Regions from separate parts of the Desulfitobacterium dichloroeliminans LMG P-21439 genome, predicted to be linked through region 2. Evidence: riboswitches for the same ligand, from Rfam matches in the RefSeq annotation. Region 2 holds a riboswitch; the other holds the start of a gene.
The links. A riboswitch is a leader RNA that binds a small molecule or an ion and turns the genes downstream of it on or off. The one in region 2 is predicted to bind cyclic di-AMP.
Positions count from the first base shown of each region.

Region 1: it holds a riboswitch for cyclic di-AMP, as region 2 does, so the genes downstream of both, DESDI_RS08145 (NlpC/P60 family protein) here and eam (glutamate 2,3-aminomutase) in region 2, are expected to answer to the same signal.

Region 1 covers NC_019903.1:1,728,880-1,741,169, forward strand. The annotation lists gene DESDI_RS08125 (IS1182 family transposase) at 1-1,593, shown strand, start outside; gene DESDI_RS08130 (DUF1287 domain-containing protein) at 1,875-2,573, shown strand; gene DESDI_RS08135 (helix-turn-helix domain-containing protein) at 2,728-3,291, shown strand; gene DESDI_RS08140 (APC family permease) at 3,395-4,753, shown strand; gene DESDI_RS08145 (NlpC/P60 family protein) at 4,926-6,356, opposite strand; cyclic di-AMP (ydaO/yuaA leader) riboswitch at 6,359-6,493, opposite strand; gene DESDI_RS08150 (nuclease-related domain-containing protein) at 6,704-7,582, shown strand; gene DESDI_RS08155 (DMT family transporter) at 7,677-8,612, shown strand; gene DESDI_RS08160 (ISLre2 family transposase) at 8,749-10,215, shown strand; tRNA gene DESDI_RS08165 (tRNA-Glu) at 10,527-10,602, shown strand; tRNA gene DESDI_RS08170 (tRNA-Val) at 10,609-10,684, shown strand; tRNA gene DESDI_RS08175 (tRNA-Asp) at 10,691-10,766, shown strand; tRNA gene DESDI_RS08180 (tRNA-Tyr) at 10,796-10,879, shown strand; tRNA gene DESDI_RS08185 (tRNA-Met) at 10,892-10,966, shown strand; tRNA gene DESDI_RS08190 (tRNA-Gln) at 11,006-11,080, shown strand; tRNA gene DESDI_RS08195 (tRNA-Lys) at 11,085-11,160, shown strand; tRNA gene DESDI_RS08200 (tRNA-Gly) at 11,183-11,257, shown strand; tRNA gene DESDI_RS08205 (tRNA-Arg) at 11,265-11,341, shown strand; tRNA gene DESDI_RS08210 (tRNA-Thr) at 11,370-11,445, shown strand; tRNA gene DESDI_RS08215 (tRNA-Leu) at 11,454-11,538, shown strand; tRNA gene DESDI_RS08220 (tRNA-Ser) at 11,553-11,643, shown strand.
Region 2 covers NC_019903.1:1,103,053-1,115,342, reverse strand. The annotation lists gene DESDI_RS05150 (type 1 glutamine amidotransferase) at 1-227, opposite strand, end outside; gene DESDI_RS05145 (Mur ligase family protein) at 224-1,633, opposite strand; gene DESDI_RS05140 (gamma carbonic anhydrase family protein) at 1,819-2,343, shown strand; gene DESDI_RS05135 (2-hydroxyacid dehydrogenase family protein) at 2,456-3,475, opposite strand; gene alr (alanine racemase) at 3,698-4,810, opposite strand; gene DESDI_RS05125 (bifunctional ADP-dependent NAD(P)H-hydrate dehydratase/NAD(P)H-hydrate epimerase) at 4,823-6,388, opposite strand; gene acpS (holo-ACP synthase) at 6,458-6,814, opposite strand; gene DESDI_RS05115 (histidine kinase) at 6,854-8,134, opposite strand; gene DESDI_RS05110 (GntR family transcriptional regulator) at 8,169-8,807, opposite strand; cyclic di-AMP (ydaO/yuaA leader) riboswitch at 9,033-9,160, shown strand; gene eam (glutamate 2,3-aminomutase) at 9,280-10,521, shown strand; gene mnmL (tRNA modification radical SAM protein MnmL/YtqA) at 10,650-11,603, opposite strand; gene DESDI_RS05095 (VOC family protein) at 11,641-12,021, opposite strand; gene DESDI_RS05090 (DVU0298 family protein) at 12,069-12,290, opposite strand, start outside.

The DNA of each region.
Region 1 (12,290 bases), 630 kb from region 2:
AAATCATACAATAAGAATTATACTCAATTAGGTGGCATCTATCAACTAGTTTTGCCACTTAATCTTGAAGTGTTAATACCTGAGGATGACTCCGTTCGACTGCTAAGCCACATTTTGGAGGGATTAAATTACGACGCACTTTACAAGGCCTACTCTTCCACTGGAAGAAAACCTGCAGTTGAGCCTAAAATTCTATTCAAGGTATTGACGTATGCCTACCTAAACAATATCTATTCTAGCCGAAAGATTGAATCCGCCTGCAAAAGGGATATTAACTTTATGTGGTTACTGGAAGGCAATAAAACTCCCGATCACAGCACCATAGCCCGTTTCCGAAAAGACTATCTCCAAGGATGTATCGACAATCTTTTTTATCAAATGGTTCACTATCTACATAGCATCAATGAGATAGAATTTAAGAACCTCTTTGTCGATGGAACAAAGATTGAAGCCAATGCTAATCGCTACACGTTTGTCTGGAAAAAGGCCGTTAACAAAAACGAAGCGAAGATGTTCGAAAAGATTCAGTCATGCATAGAGGAGATGAACGCTACCTATGAGGCTGACTTCAAAGTCTCTAAAGAGAGCTTGCTCGCGGACCTAAACGTCGCGTTAGCGTACTTAAAAGAGAAACGTCAGCAGGAGCAGCTTGAGTTTGTTCACGGGATTGGTAAACGGAAATCAAAGCTGCAAAAGTTTACAGAAGCATTGCAGGCATTCTCTGCCCGCCAGGGACAATACAATGCTCATAACCAGTTGTTTGAGGGAAGAAATAGCTACTCCAAGACTGACCCCGATGCGACCTTCATGCATATGAAAGATGATCATATGCGCAACGCTCAGTTAAAGCCTGCTTACAATGTACAGATCGGTGTAGAAAGTGAGTACGTCACTGGAGTTGGAGTTTTCCAAGACCGAAATGACATAGCCACCCTGATTCCTTTCTTAAAGGAAATGGAGTCTCGACTAAAGATGCGTTATGAAAATGTGATTGCAGACTCCGGATATGAGAGCGAAGAAAATTATCTTTATCTCGAAAAACAAAAGCAGACCTACTACATAAAACCTCAAACCCATGAACAATGGAAAAAGCGGAGTTTCAAAAAGAACATCGGTAAACGAGAAAATATGTTTTATAATGCGGAGACGGATGAATATACCTGCCACAATGGTAAACAGCTAAAGCCTGTGGGAATTACCTACCGAACCTCAGCAACTGGCTATCGTTCAGAAATAACCGTCTATGAATGTGAAGAGTGCAGTGATTGCCCGCATAAAAGCCGCTGTACCAAGGCGAAGGGCAATCGGAAGATGCAGGTATCTAAAAAGTTTATAGAAAAACGTCAGGTATCTTATGAAAACATCACAACGGAAGAAGGAATCTTGCTTAGAGTTAACCGTTCAATTCAGGTTGAAGGAGCATTTGGCGTTTTAAAAAACGACTACAACTTCAACCGATTTTTGACGCGAGGAAAAAGTAACGTAAAGACAGAATTTATGCTGCTGTGCTTGGGCTATAACGTGAATAAGCTTCATGCCAAAATACAAAATGAAAGGATAGGTAAGCCCCTTCATCCATTAAAAACAGCCTAAAAAATCTTTGAAAACCATAGGCTTATTTTTGTGTGCTCAAATTTAGTTCGGACCTAACAAAATTTGAAAGAATATAATATTTGCAATTAAAGTCTTATCCAAGAAGGAAAAGGGAGCATCGCTAACTACTCTAAAAAGTAGTTTTGCGACACTCCCTTTATACTTATACAAATGTATGTAACCTACCTAAAGAATGAATTAATATCCACAGCATTATCATAGCTTTAACTTCCTTTGAATATGAATAAATGCATGTTTTTGTCCATAGGGGGAAGCAGTTTATGTGCCTTATAAAGTACAGGAAATCTTTAGTCTTGGGGGCTACCTTAAGTATTTTCACAATACTTATCAGTTCAGGTTGTAGCAGGGACAGTTCCAATGAAATAAAGTACCTCGAACCGCAGCTTTACATTCAGGTACCCACGATCGAATGCCCTGTCGACATAGATCTCGACGGTATCAATGATCTCAAGGACATCGTGAAAGGCGCCAAAGACGAAGTTTCGCGGAGGCCACGCTACCGAGACAATTATTATGCAGGGGGTTATCCGCCTCGGAATGAGGGTGTATGTACAGATGTAATCTGGAGAGCATTTAAGGATGCTGGATATGACCTCAAAGAAAATGTGGATGAAGACATTCAGCAGAATATATCGTTGTACCCTCGAGTAGATGGAGTGCGAGAACCGAATATTGATTTCCGCAGAGTTCAGAATCTATTTGTTTATTTTCAACGCTATGGTCAAGCGTTAACCACAAAAGTTATCCCAGGGGATGTAGATAATCTAACAGAATGGCAGCCAGGGGATATAGTCACTTTTGGCGATCCCTATGAGCATATTGCCATAATTTCCGACCGGCGCCGGCCGGATGGGGTTCCCTATTTGCTACATAATGGTGGTCCGGTGGCCTCCGAAGAGGATCGATTGCTCAGCTGGCAAAGTCCTATTACGGGACATTTTAGGTTTCCGAAGTTCTAAAAGCACACTTACTAACATCTAAAGTAAGTGCTATTATACTTTATTACACTTGTATATTATCATATGTGATAGTAATATTATATTCGAGAACATTATCAATATTGCTAATTGCTAAATTTGATGCTGTAAAATCAAAAGAAACGAGGGGTATCTGATGGATAGTAAAGAGATGAGTAGTTTGTTGAATCCAGTTCGGATGAAAATTTTTCAACTGTTTTTACGCCATGATACGGAAACGGTGAAAAGGATTGCCGAAGAGCTTCCCGACGTTCCGCCTGCTAGTCTATATCGTCATATAAACAAATTGGTTGAGGCTGATATCATCGAAATTTGTGCGGAATATAAAATCAGGGGAACAGTGGAGAGGGTGTATCGTCTGAAAAGCAATCCTTTCTATAACGATGAACGTGTTAAGGATGCCAATACAGAAGAGCTTTTTGGAGATTTTTATTCCTTCAACATGGTCTTGCTCAGTGATTTTGAGAACTATTTAAATGGCTCGGCTGGTACAAAATATAAGGAGCACAATTTTGAAAAGGATCGAGTATCCTTTCGAGATTACTCTGTTTATCTAAGCGATGAGGAGTGCGATCAATTGGTTCATATAGTAAAGAATACCCTTAGCAGTTTTGAAAATAATAAAGGCGATGGCGAGCGGAGATTAAGGAAGTTTTCTTTCGTGATGATACCAGGAAATGAGAAGAAAAATATGTTGTAGGTAAGACGATGAAGTTATTGAATAATCCCTCTTTATTTGCTAAAGTTGTGCATGTGACTAAGTGATCTTGTCTAAAAATTATAAAAGTAGGGGAGAGCTGCGTATGGAAAATGAGCTACAGAAAAAGTACGGTTTATTTATGGCTATTGCTATGGTTATCGGAATCGTTATCGGCAGCGGGGTGTTTTTCAAAGCGGAGAAGATCTTGGTGGCTACCGGAGGCAATCTGCCGTTAGGTATATTGGCTTGGATTATTGGCGGCATTATTATGATTATTTGCGCCTATGTTTTTGCTACAATGGCCACGCGTTATGAGAAAGTAAATGGAGTCGTGGACTACGCTGAAGCAGCCATGGGTAGCAAATATGCTTTTTACGTTGGTTGGTTTATGACCACAATCTATTATCCGGCTATAACTTCTGTTTTGGCTTGGGTTTCGGCTCGCTATACCTGTGTACTCTTAGGTTGGGATATTGTAGGTGCAGAGGCGATGGCCCTAGCCGGTTTTTATTTGATCGGAAGCTATGCTTTAAATGCATTATCACCGAAATTAGCTGGGAAGTTTCAAGTTACTACCACGATCATTAAGCTCATACCCTTGATTCTTATGGCTGTTTTAGGGACAATTGCTGGCTTAAGCAATGGCGTTTTAATCAAGAACTTCACTAGTGGAGTCATTGCCGATGTGACCACAGCCAATCCTATGTTTACAGCCGTGGTGGCTACAGCCTTTGCCTATGAAGGATGGATTATTGCCACGAGTATTAATGCGGAATTAAAAGATGCAAAAAAGAATCTTCCGCGGGCCCTAACCTTTGGAACCCTCTTTGTAGCACTCATCTATATTTTATATTACACTGGTCTTGCAGGCGCCGTGGAAAACAGCGTCATCATGCAAGGGGGGGAGACCGGTGCTAAAATTGCTTTCGCCACGGTGTTCTCTAGTCTTGGCGGAAGTGTACTCTTTGTCTTTGTTGTCATTTCTTGCTTAGGGACCCTCAATGGTCTAATGATTGGCTGTACTCGAGGTTTCTATTCATTAGCTGCCAGAGGGCTAGGACCTCAACCTAATGTTTATAAAAACATTGATGCAAACACAAATATGCCTAGCAATTCTGCTATCTTAGGTTTGTTATTTAGTGGGGCTTGGTTACTATATTTCTTCGGTGCTAATTTGGTACCCGTGCCCTGGTTCGGCCCCTTTAGCTTTGATAGTTCAGAGCTTCCTATTGTTACCCTGTATGCGATGTATATCCCAATTTTTATTATGATGATGGTTAAAGAGAAGACCCTAAGTTCCTTTAAGAGATTTGTGATGCCGGTCTTGGCTATCTGTGCCTGCATCTTTATGGTGATTGCTGCGTTTTACGCACATGGTTTTGTAACTGTTCTTTATTACCTTGGGTTATTTGCATTTATTATGTTTGTAGGTGCGTTCTTTAGCTCGACGAAGAGAGCTTAAAAGTCCGAACACCTTCTTTACGTGCTTTGTAAGGAGGGTGTTTTTTATCATTTGGTTTATTGAGTTAAGTATCAATAAATGAGGATTATTTGGGAAGCTGAATGCACATAAAAAAGAACCCCATGATGGGGTTCTTTTCGATGATATAACACGATAGGATTATAGTTGCATCTTAGTATCGACGTGCCCCAAGGTAGCGAGGACCGTAGTAGCTATCGCTTACACCGGATACTTTTACCCCACTACCAGGATTGGCTGCGTGAACAAATTTGCCGTTACCGATGTAAATCCCCACATGAGAGGCTCCGGAAGCATAGGTGCTGAAAAATACTAAATCCCCTGATTGCAAATTATCGCTACTTACCTGAGAACCAGAACTAAACTGATCGTAGGAGGTACGTGGGAGGGATATCCCGGCACCGGAATAGATATACTTCGTAAAACCGGAACAATCAAAGCCACTTGTGGAAGTTCCTCCGAATACATAGCTGGTTCCTTGAAGGCTGAGAGCACGATCGACTATGGAAGAACCATCAGCGCTACCACGAGAAGTCGCCATGGCGATATTGGTCGTTTGTTTACGTGGTCCTTTAGCAACAACTTCATCCACAGGTTTTTCAACGATTTTCTCATCCAAGACTTTCTTGGCTACTTCTACACCATTTCTTTGTTCATAAGAATAGGTGACAAACTTTGAACCGTTGTTTCCTTTGGTGATAACCTTCGTTTGTCCAGGATTGAGCTTGTAATCAGTCTTTGTAACAACATCATAGGGAATTATCTCTTCCCCGGAATATGTACCTTGACTTAATACGGTCAGATACGGTTCAACCGTTACGAGATTAATCACTTCACCTGGTTTAATCACTGAATCTTCAGTGGTTCCAGGATTTCCAGCCAGAACTTCCTCGGTTAACATGTTGTTTTTACGAGCAATTAACCACCAGGAGTCGTTTTTCTCTACTTTATATTCCTTTGAGGTGACCTTGCCATCGATGAGTTTTTCATAGGCTTGATCTACTTGGTTCATCTGGTCAGGCTTGATAGAGACTTTTTCAATACTCACTTCTTCAGCAAAGCTGACGGATGTGACTTGGTTCTCATCGCTTGCTTTAGCATAATACTCTTCGTATTCTTTAAGGAGCTTTTCAGCATCATCTTGGCTAGGCAAATAAGCTATAGGTGTGCCGCCGGCAACAATTTTATAGCCTTCTAGATAATAATTTAAGGATTCAGCTAATGTCTCCTCGTTGATTATCAAGGCCTCATAGGCGGAATTCTTGATTCGAACATTTTCATAAGCGATTTGGTCCCGTGTTTTGGCAAGGACACCGTATGGCTCGCCTTTTTCTTGAAGAAAGTTATCCACAAGAAGCTGACCACTCTTAACATTCTCTACATACCCCATTTGCTGACCGTTAATCATCACAGCAGCTACAGAGGTAGTTGTTAAAGAATAAAAACTTAAGCCACCTGCTAAAATCAGGACAGCAGATAAAGAACCAATCACTTTTGGAGATTTCCAAGGAATAGTCTTCGCAAATTTCTGGACTTGGTCAGTTGAAGCGATTCTAAATTGAGACAGTTTCTCCCGAAAATGCATGCTTTGACACCTTTCTTAGCTTACGAGGTTAGTTGACGGATTCGGGCAAAAGTGTGAGCCCTACGCGTGCGCTACGCGATTCACCCCAAGAAATAGTCCCCCGTCCTAGGTTTATCTAGGTTCAGCTTTATTCTATGATTCACATATTATTATATTTTGATTCGACTCAATTTGATTCGACATCAAGACCTAAAGTTCCTTCATTTCATGTATATGTAATACGTGGAAATTCCATTACTTTATTGGATAGACATCTACAGATTAGTTATTACCTTTTCATATATGGTAAAATAGTGGCATCGTATATACTCTTGGACGAGGACCGATGGGGAAAGTGAGGGGATTCCTTGTTATTCAGAAAGAGAAAAGAAGAAAAGAAAATTAATGCACCTAAGTCAGAGATTCATGAAAAATCTCTGAAGTGCAGGAAATATAAAAGTAATTACTATTCTAAGAATTCTATAAGAAATAGAGAGTCCCTGCGAAGTAAAAGGCAGAGAAAAGATGAAATTGGTGAATATAAACTGGAAGTAGAACTCTCCCATTTACCTCAAAGGTTTAAACTTATAAGCAGTGTGCTATTGAATACCAAGGGGGGATATGTGCAGATTGATCATCTCTTGGTCTCTCCCTATGGGCTTTTTGTTATAGAGGCCTATAATTTGTCAGGACTAATTGTCGGGGAAGAAAACGATCTGAAGTGGTATCAGATGATTACCTGGAGGGTAAAAACCTTTCCTAATCCTGTCATAGAGAACCAAGCCCGCATTGAAGTATTACGAGAGCAAGCAGGTCTTGATGAGGACATCCCTGTGTTTTCTTATGTGACGTTTAACTGCCGCAGTAACCTGAAAGTCTTCTTGAGCTCGGTGTTTTATGATATAGATCTTCTTGCTTCCATTATGAAGCTGGCTCAGACTCAACCTGTGGTGCTTAGTGATGAAGAGGTTCTTGGAGTCCTAGAAGCTATTGAGAGCATCAATGTAAAAGATCAAGGGATTCGCAATGAATATGCTGCTCGCCTTCGCAAGATGAGAATGCAGGAGAGACCAAAGCATGGTGATATTCGTTGTTGCCTCTGCCAAAAAGCTGTGAATACGCGAATGGCAAGATATTGTCTTAATCGTCCAGATAAATTTGCCTGGAAAGTCTATTGTGAGAAACATCAGAAAGAGATGACCAAAATCGTCAGACGGGAAAGTATAAGATCTGAGGAATTCACATAATTGTTATAGCTTCTTATATAGAAGGATTTTTAAAAAATCCCAAATTGAGGCAACGGCAAATGCTATTAGGGAAGTGAGTGCTTGAGGTAGAATTATGAGTGAGATTGGTGTTGATAAAAATAGAGAAAAGACCCAGGATATCACGAGAAAAGCTATTAGAGGTGTACTGTTTACACTGATAGGCGGAATTAGTTGGGGATTTTCCGGTGCCTGCGGGCAATACCTTTTTTCTGTGAAGGGAATCAATCCTCATTGGGTTACAGCCGTACGGATGTTTACGGCGGGGTTGATCATATTTTGTTTTGTTTTATTTAAATACAAAGAGAAAATGGTGGGGTTATTCAGTAATAAAAAGGACCGCTGGACGCTCATTGGCTTTAGTATATTTGGACTTATTTTTTGCCAGTATACCTATTTGTTGGCCATATCATATACCAATGCGGGAACAGCGACGGTGCTACAGTATCTAGGGCCTTTGTTGATTATGGTTTTCGTGTGCGGAATCGATCGGCGGTTGCCGACGAAGATAGAAGGTATAGCTATTGTCCTAGCCGTTACCGGCACCTTTCTCTTGACTACGCATGGAAGTCTCAGTAACCTGGTCATTTCTTCCCAAGGTCTTTTTTGGGGACTAATGTCCGCCCTAGGGTTGATGCTCTATACGATAATTCCGGGAAGGATTATCAGCAGGTGGGGGAGCATTGTAGTGACTAGCTGCGGTATGTTAATGGGCGGGTTGATTTTGCTTGTATTGGTTCGGCCTTGGCGAATTCCTGTTTCCCTGGATTGGCAAGTGTTTCTGGGAATGCTGGCTATCATTGTGATTGGAACAGTAGTGTCCTTTACCTTGTATTTACAAGGAGTTAGTGATATTGGGCCTGTCAAGGCCAGTATGATCGCCTGTGTAGAACCAGTGGCAGCTACTTTGTTCTCCGCCTTTTGGTTGAATACACCTTTTGTTGGAGCCGATATCCTTGGCTTTGCCTTTATTATTACCACAGTAATTCTCTTAACAAGTAAGGGTAGTTAATTTTGAAAAAGTTAGAGTAAAATTATCGTGGGCAAAAGAGCAAAAAATTTAGGAAGAGCTAAAAAACTCTTCCCAAAATCACGAATTTCCTGTAGTTTGGTAGTTGCTAAAGCCACAAAATACAGGGGTGCGTGACATGAATAGTTTAACCAAAGAAAAGATAACATTCAAGGATATTGAGAGAGATTTTTACAAAATAGGTTGTGAAGTTGCGAAACTGCTCCTCCAAAAGTTTCTGGAAGAAATGGATACAGAGCTTGCAGAGAGCAGGGATAAAGCAGTTCTAAGACATAGAGGCAAAAAGTCAACCTCAATGAAGACCCTGATGGGAGAAGTATCAGTCGATCGAGCAATATATAGGAAAGCCAAAGACGATGGTAGTCAAGAGTATGTTTATCTTTTGCATGAAGCTCTGAGATTGGAAACAATGGGCTTTATGTCTCCTAATCTCGTAGAGAAGATTTTAGAATACAGTTGTGCAATGTCCTACCGAGAAGTAGCACAAGCGGTTTCAACCTTAACGAATCAAACCATCAGCCACCAAGGAGTATGGAACATCGTGCAAGCTGTGGGAGAGAAACAAATTGAAGCAGAAAAGGCACTAGTGGACTCCTTTAAGAAAAATGAATTAAGCGGGAGTAAAGACGTTCCCATTCTCTTTGAGGAAGCGGATGGCCTGTGGTTATCTATGCAGGGAAAGAGCAGAGAAAAAGGGAGCTCCAAAGGCAGAAAAGAGCTTAAGATTAGTGTTACTTATGAGGGTTGGAAGCCAAGATATCCGTCATCTAAAGAGTACGAAACCGTGGGCAAAATGGCTTTTGCAGGTTACATGAAATCGGAAGAGATGAAAGAACTAAGAGACGCATCAATATCTCAGAATTACAATGTAGATGAAATTATCTATCGAGTCCTAAATGGTGATGGAGCATCATGGATAAGACGAGATCATGATCAAGAAACAGATAAATTTCAGCTCGATCCCTTTCATCTTGCTCAAGCAGTCACTAGAAATGTATCAGACAAAAAGGCTAGAAGACCCATCCTAAAATGGCTTAAGGCTGGGGAATTTGGAAAGGTATTCGAAAAGATTGAGCAGCTCAAGCATGAAAGCGGCGGAGTGGCCAAAGAGATAGAAAAACTTGGTAGACTAGAAAGCTACATAAGAAGCAATATTGACGGGATAGTACCCTATAAGGACAGAGAAGATATGACGTTACCCAAAGCCCCTGAGGGCTTAGAATACAGGAATTTAGGCACGATGGAAAGGCAAGTGAGGGTATTCGCTTCCCGCATGAAAGGGGCAAGAAGCTGGAGCGAAAAAGGAGCAACCCATCTCTCCAAAATAATCGCTTTAAAAATGGGAAAAGGCTTCAAGGAAAAGATAGCAGCCCTAGTTTCAGGAAAGCTCCCGGACCGGTTGACTGAGAGATTCGTAGAAACCATAACGAACAGCAAAAGCGGACTAAAGAAGGCCGTAAAGAAATCAATATACCCGGTACATAGAGGAGAGTTGCCCTACACAAACTGCTCAGTAACAAACGGCAGGAAAGTCATTCGCAATATGTTCAATCTCAAAACATTTAGCGAGATGATCTACCGGTAAGGTTTAACCAAAAGACCCCAGATCAAGACTTGACATGGGGGCGGCTGATGCTACCCTAAATCAGGGGGATGGGGCCTACCCCAAAGGAATACATCTTGTGAGCCCCATGCCTTGACCCATGGAAGCATCCGCCGTTGGGTCCCATGTCAAGTCTACCCCAGAGTTGAACTGCATCTGGAAGCAAAAGGGATTTTATTACGTATCTACACAACTACGAGGAATAGAATTTTTGCCCACGTCTACTTGACACCAACTTTGAAAAAACCATTTGACAAGTAAAGCTAGTCCATGTATTATAGTTATTGCGCTACGGCCCATTGGTCAAGCGGCCTAAGACACCGCCCTTTCACGGCGGTAACACGGGTTCGAATCCCGTATGGGTCACCAAAATTAGGGCGATTAGCTCAGCTGGGAGAGCGCCTGCCTTACAAGCAGGATGTCGGCGGTTCGATCCCGTCATCGCCCACCAAAATACGGCCCCGTGGTGTAGTGGTTAACATGCCTGCCTGTCACGCAGGAGATCGTCGGTTCAAGTCCGATCGGGGTCGCCATTTTAATTTAATAGCGCGAAACACATAGTGGGTAGGTGGCCGAGTGGTTAAAGGCGGCAGACTGTAAATCTGTTCCGAAAGGTACGGTGGTTCGAATCCATCCCTGCCCACCACTAAAAAAACGTCGCGGGATGGAGCAGCGGTAGCTCGTCGGGCTCATAACCCGAAGGTCGTCGGTTCAAATCCGGCTCCCGCAACCAAAGGTTTTAAGTCAACGGAAGTTGATTTAATAGAAGCGTAGGGATGTCGCCAAGCGGTAAGGCACCAGACTTTGACTCTGGCATTCGTAGGTTCGAATCCTGCCATCCCTGCCATTATGAGCCATTAGCTCAGTCGGTAGAGCACCTGACTTTTAATCAGGGTGTCCCGCGTTCGAGTCGCGGATGGCTCACCATTTTCTAACAAGGCAATGAGATGCGGGTGTAACTCAGTGGTAGAGTGTCACCTTGCCAAGGTGAAAGTCGCGAGTTCGAATCTCGTCACCCGCTCCAAAACAATGCGCTCGTAGCTCAGCTGGATAGAGCGTCTGACTACGAATCAGAAGGCCGGGAGTTCGAATCTCTCCGAGCGCACCATTTTAAATTGTATTAAACAATCCCTTACGCCGTTATAGCTCAGTTGGTAGAGCGCATCCTTGGTAAGGATGAGGTCACCGGTTCAAATCCGGTTAACGGCTCCATAAACAATGCGGGAGTGGCGGAACTGGCAGACGCGCACGTTTGAGGGGCGTGTGGGTAACTCCATACGGGTTCAAGTCCCGTCTTCCGCACCATAAGTAAATATTGCGGAGAAGTACTCAAGTGGCTGAAGAGGACGGTTTGCTAAACCGTTAGAGTGGGTAACTGCTGCGAGGGTTCGAATCCCTCCTTCTCCGCCATCAATTTAGGTGAATATAGATGCCATGCGGTCAAACCCGCATGGCATCTGCCTTTTCGGGGGTTTTTACCCTCGTTTTTTTGTCCCTCAGTTTCATAGATGACATCGAGCCATTTTGACATACTGGAGGGATTCGAACCCACGTTTGGATACTGATATATGGTCGTATAGCTCAGCTGGGAGAGCGCTTGAATGGCATTCAAGCGGTCAGCGGTTCGATCCCGCTTATCTCCACCAAAAGACGATAAACCACAAGGCCAAATGACCTTGTGGTTTTTTCATATCCTACCATAGTGAGATCGGACACTTGATAAAACAGGAATTAAGAGTTAAAAAGTCCTGTGTAAAGACATGGTTCAATAGGGTAACTTATTGAATCGTATCTTTGCCGATATGCAAAAAGTGATAAGAGAAGCATTGTTGTCATGGCAATACTTCTCTGCATTTTACATAGATCTGTCGTCTTAATTTTGCTGCAATGCATCAAGGTAATCAATAATGAACTGATCGAAATCCAATTCAAAACCGGAATTGTGATGCCAATATATTGTGAAATAGTGAACATGATGAAAATAAGATTTGTATGTATTCTATTCTACTTTCGCTGAATTGAATATTGTAATCGCAGAATTATTACGATATAATTAT
Region 2 (12,290 bases):
ACGCGTTCCATAAGATCTTGGACAAGAATGTTCTGTTCTCGATCAGAGCCCCCCCCTATAAACAGGATGTCTAAGGATTGAAAGTCGATTTTCTCCCCCAAGGATACTCTTTGAACTTCCAAATCTAGCCCCCGCCAGTGTGCACGTGCGGATAAGGCCATGATATTACCACGATCTCCATAGAGATCCAACAAATCCGGATAAAGATGGCAGAGTTTAATTTTCAAGTCGAACCCTCCCCTCTTTGCCTTTGATACTCGGAGACACCTAGGTTGTCTTTTTTAATCTGCATGTTTTCCAGAATCCCTCGAATTGGGAAAAGCAAAGTATAAGTCGGTAGGATAAAGATTGTTTCCGTTCCCTCTGAGTCAGCCTGCACTTTATCAAGAGCTTTATTCATTTCACGCTCAATGTGTAGCTTGTTCACCGGCACTCCCGCATATTTAAGCCGAACTGCCATATCTTCAGCGCGAAGACCAAAGCAGATTATTCTTTGAATTCTCTCCTCTTCTTGGCCTAAAAGTTCGAAATCCACATCCCATAACCAAGAGATGTCCCGCCCATCTGCAGCTAGATCATTAATGCCAATCAGCAGCCGTATCGGTTGCTCCTTACGGTTTAAGACAGTTTGGATGACTTGATTAAAGCCTGTCGGATTCTTAACTAGGGTCAAAGTGATGGGACCCTTCGTTAAAATAAATTGCTCCATACGACCGGCCTGGGGAACAAATTCTCTCAAACCACGTTCTATTTCCCGATCTTTTATGCCCAACCGCTTAGCTGCGGTCAGGGCGGCTAAAGCATTATAGAGATTATAGTAGCCCTGAAGAGCTATCGAATAAAAGATGGGCTCGACTTTAAACTGGATTCCACCCTCATTGGCTATAACATCTTCAGCTAGAACAGATGGTTCCGGTCGCATATAACCGCACGAGCAGGCATACTTCCCCAATTGTCCATAGTGATAAAGAGTATACTTCAGCTCTTCTCCACAACGGGGGCAAAACCTCGCCTCTCGAGTCTCTGTACTCACTGATTTACTGTCTGATGTGCGTTCCACCCCGTAATACAGAGTATGTAGTCTCCCCTGTCCAAACTGAGCCACTAGAGGATCATCAGCATTGAGGATAAGGTGCGTTTCCTGGGGAAGTGCGTCTTGGACTAGCTTAATAGTGGTATCCAATTCCCCATAGCGATCGAGCTGATCCCTAAAAAAGTTAGTTATGATCGCAACCTGTGGGATAACCTGTTGACAGAATTTCGGCACGGTAGCTTCATCGACCTCTAAGAGAGCCATCTTGACCTGGGCTTGCCCTCCCCAACCTGTGTTTGCCAGCATGGCTCCTGTAATACCTGTGACTAAATTGGCTCCTGCCTGATTAAAGGCGAACGTCTTTCCAGCCGTTTTTAGAATCTGGGCAAGGAGATTGGCGGTAGTGGTCTTCCCGTTGGTTCCCGTCACCATAACGATCCCGTCGGTAAAACCCACGCCTAATAAGCCGATAAGATGGGGTTCGAAGCTTAAAGCAATTTTTCCAGGTAGGGTTGTCCCCTTTTTGCCCAGAAGCTGCAAGATGCTACTTATTCCTTTACCTGCCCAGAGGGCAAGCCAAAAGCGCCACGTTCGTTTCACAACTGTGTCTCCTCTTATTTTAAGATTTGTTATTTTTGTATTCGATGTCCCAATTTTAGCACTCTTTAAGGAAGCATATCAAGAAATATGCAAAGGGACCGAAAATAATTTACTGAGAAATTTGGCTTAAGGCTATCTCTAGTATAGAATAAGGTTAGTCCAACCAAAAAACGGAGGGGAAATCCATGTTATATTCTTTCAAAGATAAAAAACCACAGCTGGGTAAGAACTCCTTCATTGCTGATGGGGCTAAAGTCATCGGGGATGTGCAAATTGGTGACGAATCCAGCATCTGGTACAATTCCGTACTTAGGGGTGATTTAGCTTCAATTACAATCGGTAACCGCACCAATATTCAGGATTTATCAATCGTTCATGTCGATAGTGGTCATCCCGCAGTTATTGAGGATGATGTTACTGTGGGGCATTCTGTAACACTCCATGGCTGTACTATCAAAAAAGGTTCCATGATTGGCATGAGTTCGATCATTCTCAATGGTGCAGTTATCGCTGAATACTCTCTAGTGGGGGCCGGTTCCTTAATAACTGAAAACAAACACTTTCCACCGGGAGTTTTGATTATGGGTTCTCCAGCTAAGGTGGTGCGCGAACTCACTAAGGAAGAGATCCAATCGCTTCAAGGCGCTGCCAATCGATATGTAGAAAAATCATACGAGCACCGGGAAAATGTCATCCTGCCAACTCCTTAAATCAATCTTCAAGGACAACTAGAGTGTATACGAACATAAACAAAATCACTAAACCTTCAAACCGAAGATTTAGTGATTTTTAACATCAAGTAGACTTGAAGCTCATGGTGCCTTACTTAGCAGCGATATTCGCTCCCCGTATGAGATGCTTTTCATTAATACAGGTCAGGGGCTCTTCCCCATGAAGTACAGCTATGATATTACGGGCAGCGATTTCTGCCATTGCCTCGCGAGTCTCAATCGTTGCATTACCAATATGGGGTGTAAGAATGACTTGGTCCAGTTGATCCAAACCCGCCGTGATTTGAGGCTCATGCTCATACACATCTAAAGCGGCTCCGGCGATTTTTCCCTGCTGCAAGGCTTCAAGGAGGGCTTGTTCATCTACTAAAGGCCCCCGGGCTGCATTGATGAGGTAAGCCGTTTCTTTCATCATCGCCAAAGCTTGGGCGTTAATCATATGGTGTGTTGACGGACCATAGCTTAAATTCAGACTGATAAAATCTGCTTGCCCCATGACTTCTTCAAAGGTCCCGTAGCTAATTCCGAGCTCTTTTTCTTTTTGCTTGGAGAGTCGCGTACGACTATTGTAGATAATCTTCATATCGAATCCCTGTGCCCTTTTGACAACCGCTTGGCCGATACTCCCCATGCCAATAATCCCAAGCGTTTTTCCCGTGACTTCGACTCCAAGATGGTAAAGGGGTGCCCAGCCTTGAAAACGTCCGGCTCTGGTCTCTTTATCTCCTTCGACAATTCTACGGGCGAGGGCTAGGATTAGACCCATCGTCAAATCAGCTGTTGCCGCAGTTGACACATCCGGCGTATTCGTGACCGGTATGCCCAGTTTGCCCGCGGTCTCAATATCAATATTATTAAAGCCCGCGCCATAGTTGGCAATTACTTTTAACTCAGGATTTGCTGCGATAATTTCACGATCAATGGAATCCGATAACAGACAAAGTAAGGCATCCTTGCCTTCTAGTCCGTTTGAAATTTCTTCTTTACGCAATAGTCGAAGATCATCATGCATCGTCACCTCAAATTCTTGGGAAAGAAGTTGAAATGCTACCTTGGGCACCCTTCCTGAGATAAAAACTTTCTTTTTTATATTTCTGTCTTGTTTCATCATACAAAACCTCCATTCACTATGTGAAACGCACTCTATGCATTAAAGATAACATAGAAGATTGAGGTTAGCAATGGATTTTCCAGAAGTTTCTATTTTGCAAATTCCGTTAAGCTTATAACGATTCTAAATAGAAAATTATTTCAGACAATTTGCATTTCTTGCCGCATACTAAAATGCCTCCCATCACTACGCTAGCGTAGGATGTGAGGCATTTTAGTATGCTTATTTTCGATAGACTCTCGGTACCCGCTTCGCTATTCCACAAACAATTTCATAGTTGATAGTATTAAGCCAGCTCGCCATTTCATCGACATCAATTCGATCGTAGCCATCAGTGCCTAATAGCGTGACCTCGTCTTCCATTTGAACATCCGGAATTTTCGAGACATCCAGCAAAGTCTGATCCATGCATACTCTACCAATTATTGTAGCCCGTCTTCCCTTGACGAGAACCTCGCCTCGATTAGAAAGACTCCTTCGCAATCCATCGGCATAGCCTAAGGGGATGGTTGCCACTCGAGTAGGATAAGCCGTTCGGAAGGTCCTACCATAACTTATAGTTTCTCCCTGAGGAACTGTCTTAATATGGCTGATCCTTGCTCTCCACGAAAGTACAGGTTCAAGTCCGATATCTTTACCTATATATTGGGAGGGGGCAAGTCCATAGAGGATAATTCCTGGCCGTACTAAATCCAAATGAGCTTCCGGCAATTGCAACAATGCTCCGCTATTTGCGGCATGACGAATCGGTATATGGGCCCCTTTGGTCTTTATCTTGTCAGTTAGCTCCAAAAACTTCTTTAATTGTTCCTGTGCAAACCCTAAATCAGCATGATCGGCTGTGGCGAAATGGGTAAAAATCCCTTCGACAAAAAGATTCGGTAGCTTCAAACAGTCGAAAAGCTCCTCCCAGTTTTCTTCTCGAAAGCCTATTCGCCCCATTCCTGTATCTACCTTCAGATGAATGACAGCCTGCTTGCCTTGTTTCTTAGCTTCTTTCGATAAGAGCACTGCTTGCTCCAAGCGATACACCCCACAGATGATCCCTTCTTTAACAATCATCTCTATGGAATCCATGGGTAGTGTTCCAATTAACACAAGCTTAATATCCTGAAAAGCCTTTCTTAGCTCGATCGCTTCCTCTAATAGGGCAACTCCAAAACGCCGGGCACCTTTTTCATAAAGCGCCTGCACCACTTGTAAAGCCCCATGTCCATAGGCATCAGCCTTGACAATGGGCATCATTTCACTGCTCGTCAATGTCGCAATTCGGTCATAATTCCTTTGCAGCGCCGATAAATCAATCTCAGCCCAAACTGGTCGTCTAATATCCATGATGTCTCATCCTTATTGATTATTTTCTAAGCGTCTCCGTGCCTTAGGTAGCTCGTCCGCTACCTCACTTGCTGTAAAACCACTCCAACCAAATTCTCCTGCCAATAGATCAGCGGCCATCCCATGAAGATATACTCCCAAGCAAGCTGCTGTAAGGGGCTCCACCCCTTGAGCTAACCAGGCTAGGATGCTTCCGGTGAGTACGTCTCCCGTACCTCCCGTTCCTAGTCCAGGGTTTCCCGTAGGATTAAGGAAAGCCCGTCCATCAGGGGCGGCAATAATCGTGACAGCTCCTTTTAGAACGATGATGCTCTCCCATTCTACAGCCTTGGCGAGGGACAATTCAAGCCGATTTGCCTGAACTTCTTCTGTAGAGCAACCGCAGAGACGAGCCATCTCCCCCGGATGGGGAGTCAAAATTAAGGGCCCTCTCCCCTGCCGCCAACCCAAAATTCCCGGTTCTTTCGCCACTATATTCAGGGCATCAGCATCAAGAATTACCGGAAGAGGCAGATTGCGTAAAACTTCCTCTATGACCTGAAGAAATTCTGACTCTTGACCTAACCCTGGGCCTATGGCTAAGGCCTGAGCGTTTTCTGCCCGTTCACAAATCACTGACCAGGCATTGTCGTTGAGAGATTTTTCTCCTTCCGCCCCCCAAACGGTGGCCTCCTTTAAGGCTAGATCGATCCCGTGGGCAAGTCCTTGGGGAACAACCATCTGTAAGAGTCCTATCCCTGAGCGCAGTGCAGCCTTACCTGCCAATAAGGCTGCTCCAGTCATACCCTCCGAACCAGCCACCAAAATCCCTCGGCCATGGGTTCCCTTATGACCTTGGAATCGACGCACGGGTAAAAGTTTGCGGATTTCCTCCGTTAAAACAAATGTGGTTAGGGTTTCATGTTCTAAAAACCTCTCCGGAATAGAGATAGGATCGACAATCACTCGACCAGCATACTCAGGACCGGCTCCTAAAAAATGCCCAAGCTTAGGCAAGCCGAAGGTCAATGTCTCTTGGGCTAGGATTGCTTGGCGGTATACCTTCCCTGTATCTGCTTCGACACCACTAGGAATATCCACAGCGATTATCGGGGCCTGAGCTCGATTAATTTCTTCCACGTAGCCTTCAATCAAACTGGGTAAGGCCCCCCGAAAACCCGTACCATAAATAGCATCAATGATTACATCCGCTTGGGTTAGGGAGATCCTTACAAGTCGGAGCTGTTTCTCTCCATCGATGGTAAATAGTTTGCCTCCCGTGTTCTGGTAAAGACGGTAATTGAGTGCTGCATCACCTTTGAACTCCTCAGCCCCAGCAAAGGAATACACGATGACATCCATCCCTAAAATGCTGAGATGGCGAGCAACGGCTAATCCATCTCCCCCATTATTGCCCTTGCCGACAAAAACAGTAACCTTCCCTTCCGTCAATTGCTTTTGACGAAGGCCAAGAAGGTGACGTACCTCCTGCACCACAGCCAAAGCTGCGTTTTCCATGAGCAATAGGCTTGGTATGCCAAATTCTCGGATAGCACGATCTTCTATTTCTCGCATCTGTTTGGCGCTGACCACCCGCATGATCTCTACCCCCGCATCCTGAATCAAGATTCGTAGTTCCTCTTCTTCCTCATTATGGCTTATCTCTCTTTAGTAGAGTATGGCCATTCCTATTGCATACTCTTTTTCATGGGAAAGACTGAGCCGAATTTGGGTCCCACCCCGAGCCCGAACGAATTGCTCAGCCCTCTCTGTTAAGGAGACCACAGGTTCTCCTAAATCGTTGCTGAGAATTTCTATATCATGCCAGGATAAACCTCTTAATCCCGTCCCTAAGGCTTTCAAAATTGCCTCTTTACCCGCAAAATGAGCCGCCCAGCTTGTCATGTTTTTAGCTTGCAACTCCATAATTTCACGATGTGTAAATAGACGCTCTTGTAGCTTGGGCGTCCGCTCACATGCTGAGGTAAAACGTTGAATTCCTATAATATCTATCCCTGGAAACATATTGAACCCCCCAAAAGAATACACAATTGCCCCCACGCTCTAGATCATTTCTGATTCATCTTCCTCATCTAAAAAAGAGAGTGGTAAGTGCATGGTCACTGTTGTACCCACATGTGGCTGGCTCCGAATCTGCAAGCCATACTCTTCACCGTAATAACCAAGTAAACGTTCATGGACATTGGCCATACCGACCCCATTGCCCGATCCTACCCCAGGTTTCAATACATCTTGTAAACGGTCCGGTTGAATCCCCACCCCATCATCAGCTATGTCAATGTAAAGTTCCTGCTCTCTGCGTTCAACCTTCACAGAAACAATGCCATTGCCAATCTTCTCACCGATTCCATGTTTGACTGCATTTTCTACCAGAGGCTGAATGCTTAAACGAGGAACCATCGCCTCCATTAGTTCCTCAGGAATCTCGCCCAGAAAATATAGCTTGCGGCCAAAGCGTGCTTTTTCTAAGATCAAATAGGTCTTAACAAAACTCATTTCCTCCCGCAAGGTAATCAAGGTTCCATGAGATTTGAGGGCCTTACGAAAAAACTCCGCCAGATGAATCAACAATCGCCGTGATCGATTGGGACTGGTACGACTAGTAGCGATAATGGTATTGAGTACATTAAAAAAGAAGTGGGGATTGATTTGGGCTTGCAAGGCATTCAACTGGGCTTCCGCCGCTAACTTGGCCTGATGATCCAGTTCAGCTAACTCGATCTGAATCCCCAACAACTGCGCCATTCCTATGGCTAAGCGAATTAGGTCCGGCGAGATGTGCCCATCCTTCGTTTCATACAGCTTCATGGTCCCCACAACCTTACCCTGACAATGCAACGGAACAATGACAGCCGCCGCCAAAGGACAGTCACAACTATTTTGGCGAGGGCAATTTAATTCTTTCTGTGTTCTAACGATTTTATAGGAGCCTGTTTTGATCACATCAAGGGTCGCCCGGGTAAGGATACGATCTCCTGGATGATGTTGGTCACAACCGGCACCTAAGTATGCCAGTTGCTTTTCACAATCTGTAATGGAAACCGCGGCAACTTGACCGATCTCTTGAATGATCTTAGCTATCGATTCGGCATTTTGGACATTTAGACCTCTGCGCAAATAAGGCAGGGTCTCATTGGCAATCTTAAAACTTAGCTCAGCATTGCGTTCCGTAGCTTTGCGAGCAGTCATTTTATTTTGTACATTTATTTTATAGAGTAGAAAAAATGTATTGCCTATTAAGAAAGGAATAAGGAGTTTCATTTCACCTGTCACTAGGACAAGTGTCAATTCAGCACCTAAAATAACACAGGTTTGAAAGACCATCCATCATCCCTCATCTTCATCTCGAATTATTAGTCTATTCGACAGACGCGATTTCGCTTCCTGTATCTTCACTGAGGATTTTCTGGAGCTTTTCCTTGCCTTGCTCAGATCCTACGACTAAAAGTATATCTCCCTCAGCTAAGACAAACTCTGCACCCGGCGAGAACTGTTCAATCCCACTTCTCACTACGGCAACTACAGTCAAGCCGGTTCTCTCTCGCAATTTCAAATCACTTAAGGTTTTCCCTTTAGCACTTGACCTTTGGACGATCTCGATTTCGGCCACATCCATCCACCGGCTAGCTAGGCGATCCGTATAATTGACGATCTTCGTTAAATAGGCATCGATTTTTACATCGATCTCCCGTCTCTGCTCCATTAATTTCTTCATCTCATCAAAGTAAACTTGAATTTCTGCTTTCTGGTCAAATCCTCGCATGAATTTCTCTGCCATGCTTTTGGAGACTACTGTAATCCCTACTCCTTGACTCACCATCACGACACCCATGGTTTGAAGGATGGCAATAGATCGCCGAATCGTCTCCGGAGATACATTATAACGCCCTGCTAAGGTTGAACGCCCATGAATCTTTTCACCTTCTCGATATTCTCCCATAACGATGGAGTGAGCAATATCTATTGCAATTTCCTGATAACGTGCTTGATGATCCATATGATTCCTCTCCTTGATTCCATATCTTTTAGTAACAATGACTACTACCTACTATAGCTTTTTCAACACATATTATCTTACTCCATATCAACCATCTTCTTCGAGCCCTGACTAAGCGCAGTTAGTTATAATTCCAGCCGCAGTAATACAAAAAAGTTTAGATGAACACAAATCTGTAATTGACCGCCACCAACCCATATGTTACTATTAAGTTGTTAGTTATGCAACTTCATAAGGCTTAATTTCCCAGAGGGAAAACGGGGGAACCAATATTGGGGTGAATCGCTTCTTAGCGTAGAGCATGTTTCAGCTCGAATCCGTCAGCTAACCTCGTCAGCACTGAGACACATGAAAGGGTGAAAGCACACCTATTTATGTATAATGCTTTGCTTTGGGGACCGTATCGGTTCTTTTTTTATTTGGCCTAAAGAAACTTCTTAGCTCTCGAGTACGAATAGAGGAGGTAAACATTATGGCAGTGGAATTCCTACCCCCTAACCCTAGAGAAGCTTCACAGGCAAGGGCCTTAGAATTAAAGCAAATGGCTCAGCCTTACTTTAAATGCAAAGAAACAATTCCTAGTGGTCTTGCTTTAAGCGAGGAATACAATAAGAATCGAGATATTATTCTGGGGCAATTCGATGCTAACCTTGATGATTGGCAGGATTGGCGGTGGCAACTCAAAAACCGCATTCAAAATCCAGAAACCCTAAGCAATCTATTGCCACTGACAATAAAACAAATTCATGAGATTAGCGAAGTCGGAAAAGCCTATCGTTGGGCGGTTTCTCCCTATTATCTGAGCCTGATCGATAAGGATGATCCTCAAGATCCCATCCGCTTGCAAAGTCTTCCTTCTATTCAAGAAATCCGTGATTCATCTGGGGAAGAAGATCCCATGGGTGAAGAGTTTACTTCTCCTGCACCCTGTATCACGCGCCGTTATCCTGATCGATTAATTATCAATGTTACTAATCTTTGTGCCATGTACTGCCGGCACTGTCAACGCCGTCGGAATATTGGAGAAACGGATCTCCATGAAACCCGCGCTAATCTGGAGGCAGCCTTAGACTATGTACGCTCTAATCCAGAAATTCGCGATGTCTTGATAACGGGGGGCGACTCCCTTCTCCTCAGCGATCAAATGCTGGATTGGCTTTTAGGAGAATTGCATGGAATTCCGCATGTAGAGATCAAACGCATCGGTACTCGGGTCCCCGTAACTCTTCCCATGCGAATCACCGAAAACCTATGTAAGATTCTTGAAAAATATCCACCCCTTTATATCAATACTCAGTTCAATCATCCCAAAGAGGTGACCGAAGAAACCAAGAAAGCTGCTGACCGATTAATTAAGGCCGGTGTCATCTTAGGCAATCAAGCTGTTCTCCTCAAAGGGATTAATGATCAACCCGATATTATGAAACGACTTAACCAAGAGCTTCTTAAGATACGGGTACGACCCTATTATATTTTCCATGCCAAAAATGTCAAAGGGACAAGTCACTTCATTCCCCGTATTCAAGACGGTTTAAAGATTATGGATCACTTACGTGGCTACACCTCCGGTATGGCAATTCCGACGTATATTATAAACGCTCCAGGTGGGGGTGGTAAAACTCCAATTCTACCTCAATACCTTGTTTCCCTTAATGAGCATGAAGCTATATTAAGAACTTGGGAAGGAAAAATTGTTCATTACCCTAATCATTAGTACAGCTAATTACGTAAAGACTGCCAACTTAATTAATCAATGCTCAGAATTCCTTTAATGAAAGGATGCTATTGAACGGCTAAACTGCCCTCCAATAAGGAGATCAGCAGGTTAGTCGTTTGTTTTTGTTATAGCTTCTTCCCTTGCCAAGTTCCACGTCTTTCTAACTCCTGATCAATACCGTTGAGAATCTCCCACTTCTTGAGACTCCAGAGGGGGGCAATTAGATCCTGCCGCGGAGCGTCTCCTGTTAAACGGTGTATCACCATCTGGGCAGGAAGAATTTCTAGGGTATTGCAAATCAGCTGAATATATTCTTCCTGAGTAAGCATAGGAAACGGATTGTCTTCGTATAATTTGGCCATTGGTGTTCCCCGCAGGACATGGAGAAGATGAAGTTTGAGCCCTTGCAGATCGAGCTTGGTGACAGCTTGAGCAGAGTCGAACATATCCTCTATGGTTTCCCCCGGCAGCCCGTAAATCAAATGGGCACATACTCGAATATTTCTTTGGCGCAATTTTTCTAGCCCCAACAGGAAATCCTCATAAGTGTGCCCCCGACCCACCCATGCCATGGTGCGGTCATGAATGCTTTGTAAGCCTAACTCCACCCATAGATAGGTCCTCTCATTCAACTCTGCTAAATAATCCAAAACCTCTTCCGGTAAACAATCCGGGCGGGTAGCGATGGACAGACCTACTACCCCCTCCTCCTGCAAAGCTTGCTCATAAACTGCTCGCAGGCGTTCGACGGGGGCATAGGTATTGGTATATGCTTGAAAATAAGCCAGATATTTGGCTTGAGACCATTTATGACTCATAACTTCTTTAACTACACGAAACTGATCATGAATAGATTGGTCTACTTGCCCGGCAAAATCCCCTGATCCCCGCGCACTGCAGTAGATGCAACCCCCTTGCCCTACTCGACCATCACGGTTCGGGCAGGTAAATCCCGCATCCAGTGATACCTTAAAGACCTTATCACCAAAAAAATCGCGAAAATGCTGGTTTAAGGTATAATAACGTTTCTCACCATTTTGCCAATTATAACTCCCTTTGCCCTCATCTCGGTAACTCAACTTAATATTGCCTCCATTTTCCTTAGTTCACTACTAGTTAACCTTGATAAAGTTCGAGTTTTTCTCCAGAGGGGCCTCGAAAGAAAAAGTTAAAGCGCCCTTCCCCCATTTCACGAGGTTCTTCATTAATACATTCTACATGGTGGTCTTTCAGCCAAGTAACTGCCTGGAAGATATCCTCAACCTTTAGGGCAAGGTGATTGATCACACCATCTTCAAATTTACGTTGGTCATCAATCTCAATGAGCTCAATAACATTCTCCCCAAATTTCATGAAAATAAGCTCAACCTTTCCTGGTTTAATTCTCTCGATGAGATCAAATCCCAAGACATCCTTATAAAAGGTCACAGATCGGTCCATATCCACTGTCTTAATCCCAATATGGACTAAGCCTTGAAACATCACCTTCCCATTCAAAGTTACGCCCTCCGTTCTTAATAATTACACCATTTGTTCCAATCTTGCTATTCTTGGCAATGGGAAGCCTCCAAGCTAAGAAGACGTTCTTTATGATCAAGACCACTGGCATAGCCGACCAAATCTCCGCTTTTTCCGACCACCCGATGACAAGGGGTAATGATGCCGATAGGATTCCTATTATTCGCCATGCCTACAGCTCGTGGGCCTTTAGGATTTCCTACATTTCGAGCAACTTCTCCATAACTCAGTGTTTCCCCATAAGGGAT